DNA from 3 places in the Neorhizobium sp. T6_25 genome. Region 1 is predicted to be linked to each of the others. Evidence: predicted binding sites of a transcription regulator. Region 1 holds the regulator's gene; each other region holds the start of a gene.

Region 1 (2,244 bases):
CCGCCAAGGTTGAAGAACTCATCCATGAGCTGCGTGCCAACTACACGATCGTGATCGTGACGCATTCGATGCAGCAGGCTGCCCGCGTGTCGCAGCGCACCGCCATGTTCCATCTCGGCCAGCTCGTCGAGGAGAACGACACCGACAAGATGTTCACCAATCCCGACGATCAGCGCACCCAGGATTACATCATGGGCCGTTTCGGCTGATCCAGCCGATTGTGCCGCCTGAAAATCAATTTTGAGGACTAGAAGATGGCATCGACCCATATCCTGTCGGCTTATGACGACGAACTGAAATACCTGAGCCGCCGCATTTCCGAAATGGGTGGCCTCGCCGAGCAGATGTGCTCGGACGCCGTGCGGGCGCTGGTCAATTCCGACGCCGCACTCGCCCAGAAGGTCATCTCCGACGACGTGATCCTCGATCACGCCGAGCGCGAGATCGGCGACAAGGCGATCATCACGATCGCCCGCCGCCAGCCGGTTGCAGCCGACCTTCGCGAGATCGTCGGTTCGCTGCGCATCGCCTCCGATCTGGAGCGCGTCGGCGACCTTGGCAAGAACACCGCCAAGCGCGTCATCGCGGTTCAGGGCACCGGCGTTCCGCGCAAGCTCGCCCGCGGCCTCGAACATCTCTCCGATCTCGCCCTCGTGCAGCTCAAGGACGTCCTCGACGTCTATGCGACGCGTTCGGCGGAAAAGGCCGAGGCGATCCGCAGCCGCGACGAGGAAATCGACGCGATGTACACCTCGCTGTTCCGCGAACTCCTCACCTACATGATGGAGGATCCGCGCAACATCACCACCTGCACGCATCTTCTGTTCTGCGCCAAGAACATCGAGCGTATCGGCGACCACGCCACCAACATCGCCGAGACCATCTACTACATGACGACAGGCGCCCAGCCGGAAGGCGATCGTCCGAAGGACGACTCGTCGAACACGCTCGGCGCGATCACCGAATAGAACTGACGGAGCAGGCCAAGAATGCTGCCGAAAATCGCTGTCGTAGAAGACGAAGAGGCGCTGAGCGTGCTTCTTCGCTACAATCTGGAAGCCGAGGGTTATGAGGTCGATACCGTTTTGCGGGGCGACGAAGCCGAAATTCGGCTTCAGGAGCGGGTACCGGACCTTCTGATCCTGGACTGGATGCTGCCCGGCGTTTCCGGCATCGAACTCTGCCGCCGGCTGCGCATGCGCCCGGAAACCGAGCGCCTGCCGATTATCATGCTGACGGCCCGCGGCGAGGAGAGCGAACGTGTTCGCGGCCTCGCCACCGGCGCCGACGACTATGTGGTAAAACCCTTCTCGACGCCGGAACTGATGGCGCGCGTCAAGGCCATGCTGCGCCGGGCCCGTCCGGAGGTGCTCTCAAGCGTTCTCCGTTGCGGCGATATCGAACTTGATCGGGAAACCCATCGCGTCCACCGCAAGAGCCGCGAAGTGCGTCTGGGCCCGACCGAATTCCGCCTGCTCGAATTCCTGATGGCGGCGCCGGGGCGGGTCTTTTCCCGCTCGCAGCTTCTGGACGGCGTCTGGGGCCATGACATCTACGTCGACGAGCGTACGGTCGACGTCCATGTGGGAAGACTCCGCAAGGCACTCAACTTCTCCAACATGCAGGATGTCATCCGCACCGTCCGCGGCGCCGGATACTCCATGGAAACATAGTTGGTGGCCACGAGATGAGCGCGCGGGTCCTGTTGGTCGACGACGACGAGTCGTTCCGCCTGATATTGCGGAAAGCCCTCGTGGCCGACAGCTTCGTCGTATCGATGCTGGCAAGTGGAGCCGAGATCTCAAATCGCTTGAAAGCGGTTCCGCCGGATATCCTGGTCATGAGTTCGGATCTTCCGGGCGTGCGAGGTCTCGAGGTGTGCCGCGAGGTGCGTCTCGACCCTGTCCTGTCGCGCCTTCCGATCATCCTCCTTGTGCCGTCGGGTGGCGAAGGCCTTCACCTCATAGCACTCGCGGCGGGTGCCGACGATTGCCTCCTAAAGCCATTCTCCCCGGTCGAGCTCGTTGTCCGTGTGAAGAACCTGCTCAGGCGCGTGAACCCGGCGCTTCTCGACCATATGCTGAAGGTCGGCGATCTCACGCTTGACCGGGAAGCCCATCGGGTTCACCGGCAGAAACGTGAGGTCAAGCTCGGGCCGAAGGAGTTCAAGCTCCTTGAATTCCTGATGCGGACGCCGGGCAAGGTCTATTCCCGCTCGGAGCTCAAGGCGTCCCTATGGGGCGA
Region 2 (2,244 bases), on a different contig from region 1:
CCTTTCGTTTTCGCTCCGTACTCCTTGTTGCGGGCCTGTTTTATGCGGGCACTGCATTTGCAGGAGAGGTCAGGGCGCCGAAGGGCGTGATCGAACTTTTTACCTCCCAAGGCTGCTCCTCCTGCCCGCCGGCCGATGCCGCTCTGGGTGAGTTGGTGGCGCAGGGAGACATGGTCGTACTTTCCTATCACGTCGATTACTGGAACTATCTCGGCTGGACCGACACGCTGAGCTCCAAGGAAAATACCGAGCGGCAATATGGCTATGCCAAGACGCTGGGGCGGAGCGGCGTCTATACCCCGCAGGCCGTCATCAACGGCCGGGATCACGTCAAGGGCAACGACCTCACTATCATCAACGACAAGGTGAAGGCGCTCGGCCAAACCGGCAAGGGGCTCGACGTCCCGGTCACCGCGGCGATGCGCGGCGACGAAATCGAGATCGAGATCGGCGACGGCAAGGGCCAGGCCGACGTGGTCGTCGCCTATTTCACCAAGCGCCAGCTGGTGGATGTCACCAAGGGTGAAAACAGCGGCAAGACGATGGAATATTGGCACGCCGTCTATGACGTGCAGTCGGTCGGCACTTGGAACGGCCAGAGCATGAAGCTGACCCTGCCGGGCAAGCTGATGGGCAAGTCAAAGAAGGATGGTTGCGCGATCCTGCTGCAAACGTCCGGCCCGGGCGGCGAGCCTGCGGCAATTCTCGGCGCGACCGTGCTGATGGCAGGCCGCAAAAAATACTGACCGCGGACGCGGTTTCTGGCTTGCCGGATTGTGCGTGAATTCTTGTTGGCGGCCCGATCCAATAACATTGGGGGGCTGGGGGTAAGGGTCAATGCACCAGACCGGGCCATATGGCGCTGAAAACGGCGCCAACCAACGATGCCAATCTCGCTTCGAAATCGGGCACTCTTTTGTTCGAAATGGGGCAAGAATAAAATCGTGACGGTTCGTTCCCGGCGAATTGCCGGGGTTGATTTTTACGGCCTCTCGGGCACACTGTCACATCTCTGACATTTGACGATTTGGGAGTCTTAATGACAGATCAGCCGGATTTGCCGGGGAGCCAGAGACCCCGGGACGCAGCCGTCGTCGTCGATCTCAGTGAATATCGGCAGAACCGCGATCCCGCGCCGGTCACCTTCCACCGGCGCGAACTCGATGCGATCTTGAGGATTTACGGCCGAATGGTCGGCGAGGGGGAGTGGAAGGACTACGCGATCGACCACCTCAAGGACCGGGCCGTGTTCTCCGTCTTCAAACGCTCAGGCGAAAGCCCGCTCTTCCGGATAGAGAAGAACCCGAAGCTCGCCGGCAAGCAGGGCGCCTACTCCGTGATGAACACCCATGGCATGATCATGAAGCGTGGCCATGAGCTGCCGCAGGTGCTCAAGGTGTTCGACAAGGTGCTGAAACTGATCGACTGAGGCGGCGCGCTACTCGGTAAACAGCGAACCGGGATAGACGCCGGGATCCGGGTCTGTTTCATTGCCTTCGCCGAGCGAGACCTGCATCAGCACCGTATCCTGCCACTTTCCGTGCTTGAAGCCGGTGCCCTTCAGGGTGCCCGTCAGTTCGAAGCCGAGGCCGCGATGGAGCGCCACGGAAGCGGGACTTGCGCCGCCGATGACGGCGACCATCTGGCGGAAACCGAGCGCCTCGCAACGCACCAGCAGCTCCTTGAGCAGCGCCTTTCCGACGCCCTTGCCGCGCGCTTCCGGCGCCAGGTAGATCGAATCCTCGACCAGCCAGCGATAGGCGGGGCGGGTCCTGAAGGCGGATGCATAGGCATAACCGAGCAGGGTGCCGTCTTCCTGTTCCGCTGCGATATAGGGGTAACCCTTGGCTCGGATCGCCTCGAAACGGGCCGTCATCTCCGCCTGGTCGGGGGGCAGGATCTCATAGCTTGCGGTGCCGTTCAGCACGCTGTCGCGATAGATCTCGGTGATGGCGGGAAGATCGGCGGGGGAGGCGTCGCGGAGATGGAATGTCATTGAGATTTCAGGCCGTTGAAAGGGATCGCCAAGCCTATGCCGTGGCGCGAGGCCGGGCAATAAAAAAGGCGGCCCGGAGGCCGCCTTTTCCTATCCGAATTCCTCGAGATCAGTTGTTCCGGTTGCCCAGGAACTGGAGGAGGAACGTGAAGAGGTTGATGAAGTCGAGGTAGAGGGTCAGAGCGCCCATGATGGCCTTGCGGCCAGCAACCGCGACGTCGTCGCCGTCAAAGTACATTTCCTTGATC
Region 3 (2,244 bases), on a different contig from region 1:
AGAAATTGGCCCACTCATAGCCACCTTCCGGAACGCCGTAACGCTTGTAGTTGGCGGCCTCCTTATGGCCTTCCGGCAGCGTGCCGGAGAAATAGCCATGGAAATTCTCTTCCGCCATGATGTAGGTGCCCCACGGCGTGACGCCCCCGGCACAGTTGTTGATCGTGCCGATGGCGCGCGTGCCAGTCGCATCGACATTGGTCTTCAGGCGATCGTTGCCAGCGGCCGGGCCGGTAATTTCCATGGGAGTGTTGGCAGTGATACGGCGATTGTATTTGCCGTCGGTGACGACCTGCCACTTGCCGCCGGCCTTGCGGATTTCGACGATGGTGCCGCCATGGGCCGCCATTTCGACATCCACCTGCTCCTTGCTGAGCGCGCCCTGCTTGATCTTGCCATCCACGACCTTGACGAGGCCCGGGAACATCAGGTGCGGGTTGGTGTATTCGTGATTGACGACGAGCAGGCCGTGCTCGCTTGAACCTTCTAGCGGAATGTAGCCGACATAGTCGTTGTTGTAACCGAACTGCTTGCTCTGCGCGTCAGCCGTCTGCTTGGCCGGATCGAATGTCGGCGCGCTGGGCAGGACAGCATCGCCCCAGCGCAGAAGGATATCGGCGTCATAACCGCTGGCCACGTGGTGGTTGGCATCAACGCCCGCTTCCACTTCGGCGAACTTGAAGGCGGAGCCGCTCTTATCCTGGGCACGCGCCTCGTCCGCGCTCATCAGGGCGACGGGGCTCACCGTGGCCGCGATTGCTGAGACGGCAAGCGAGCCCTGCAGAAAATTCCGGCGCGAGAAACGCTTGCCGATGATTTCACCCATGGTCGGGTTAACGCTTGTGTTGTGGCCATCGCCATTCGCATCTTCAAGCTGAGTCGTTCGGAATATTTTCTGGGAAGTGTGCTCGTTCATTGGCTCGCCTCTAAGTTCGGATTTGCCCCAAGTCTGGAGCCGTTCTAACCTAAGGTTACACTATTACAGGTATGCGACAGCCATCCCCGCGCCGGCCATCTCTTGTCTCAGAGGCTCCGAATCTTTTTGGAGCCGGCGAAACCACAGGTGTCACCGCTGTGCGTGAGGCCTTCAAGGAAGCGAACGCCAGGGGAGGGCGGAGCCTGCCGCGAGGTAAGCAAGTTGTCGATACAGCAGTCTATGCCGAACAGCTCCGCAGCCACCGTCCTCAGCGCGGTCGGGGCGAGAAAAATCGAAACCGGTCGGTTCGGCCCCATCTTGATCTCGGCCGGCCTATGCCCCCTTGGGCATTGTGCTCCATGAATTTACAATGAACTCGCACATAAGAGCGGCGCATTCCTGATGATGCGTCTCAAGCAGAAGGTGCGCCCCATCAAAAACGTGCATATCCAACCGGTCGAGTTCGCGGGCATAAGCCAATACCTCGTCGAGCTCAAAATATGGGTCGTGCCGCCCCCAGACTAGTAGCGCCGGCGGCTGATGATCGCGATGATAGGCCGAAATCTCCGGAAAGCGGGCGACATAGCGGCCATAGTCGCTGAAGATGCGAAACTGTATTTCGACCAGTCCGGGGCGGGCCATCCGTTCCCAGTCAAGATGCCAGCCTTCTGGCGCGAACTGCGGTTTGAGCCTATCCGGGATGTCGCCGACATATGTGTGCCGCACTCCTTCGAAATTGAGCCATTCGGGCAGGTTCGCGCGGTTCTCCAATGTGGGTTCCGCCCAGTAGGCTTTGCTGGCCCCCCAAACTGGACCGAGGCCTTCCTCATGGGCATTGCCGTTCTGAATGATGAGCCCAAGCACGCGGTCGGGGCGGGCCAGCGCCAGATAGTAGGCCACCGGTGCCCCGAAATCGTGGATGTAGAGGAAGAACCGCTCCAACCCGATCTCCCTCGTCAAGGCATCGACCGTCCGCGCCATGGCGTCGAACGTGTACTCATAGTCATCGGGCGCCTCCGTGAAACCGAAGCCGGGGAGATCGGGTGCAACGACCCGGGCCACGCTGGCCAAGGGGCTGATAACGTCGCGGAAACTGTAGGATGAGCTGGGTTGGCCATGAAGCAGCAGCAGACCGGGCGCGTCGCGTCGCCCTGCCTCGCGATAGAACACGTCGACCCCATCTACTTTGGCTGTCTGATGCCTGGCCTTTTGCACGTCAAGCATGCTGACCTCCTCGTTTTTCGGACCAACGTGTCAACCTTCGAGGAGTGAATTGGTTCACCTGAAAATCCTGCCTACCGCCCGGTCGTAACCGCGTCGGGCTGGCT

Evidence for each region. The regulator PhoB, encoded in region 1, activates phosphate uptake and scavenging genes when phosphate is short. The targets are predictions, from matches to a motif close to TGTCATNNANCTGTCAT.
Region 2: the regulator PhoB is predicted to act here: its motif matches at 1,003-1,019, upstream of C5L10_RS31930 (DUF2794 domain-containing protein).
Region 3: the regulator PhoB is predicted to act here: its motif matches at 979-995, upstream of C5L10_RS09925 (PhoX family phosphatase).

Annotation. Positions count from the first base shown of each region.
Region 1 is NZ_PVBL01000015.1:144,666-146,909, forward strand. Features, by position in the region: gene pstB (phosphate ABC transporter ATP-binding protein PstB) at 1-209, shown strand, start outside; gene phoU (phosphate signaling complex protein PhoU) at 255-968, shown strand; gene phoB (phosphate regulon transcriptional regulator PhoB) at 990-1,673, shown strand; gene C5L10_RS20285 (winged helix-turn-helix domain-containing protein) at 1,688-2,244, shown strand, end outside.
Region 2 is NZ_PVBL01000041.1:34,316-36,559, reverse strand. Features, by position in the region: gene C5L10_RS31935 (thioredoxin family protein) at 1-746, shown strand, start outside; gene C5L10_RS31930 (DUF2794 domain-containing protein) at 1,040-1,429, shown strand; gene C5L10_RS31925 (GNAT family N-acetyltransferase) at 1,439-1,996, opposite strand; gene C5L10_RS31920 (Bax inhibitor-1/YccA family protein) at 2,106-2,244, opposite strand, start outside.
Region 3 is NZ_PVBL01000006.1:14,856-17,099, reverse strand. Features, by position in the region: gene C5L10_RS09925 (PhoX family phosphatase) at 1-916, opposite strand, end outside; gene C5L10_RS09915 (alpha/beta fold hydrolase) at 1,250-2,140, opposite strand.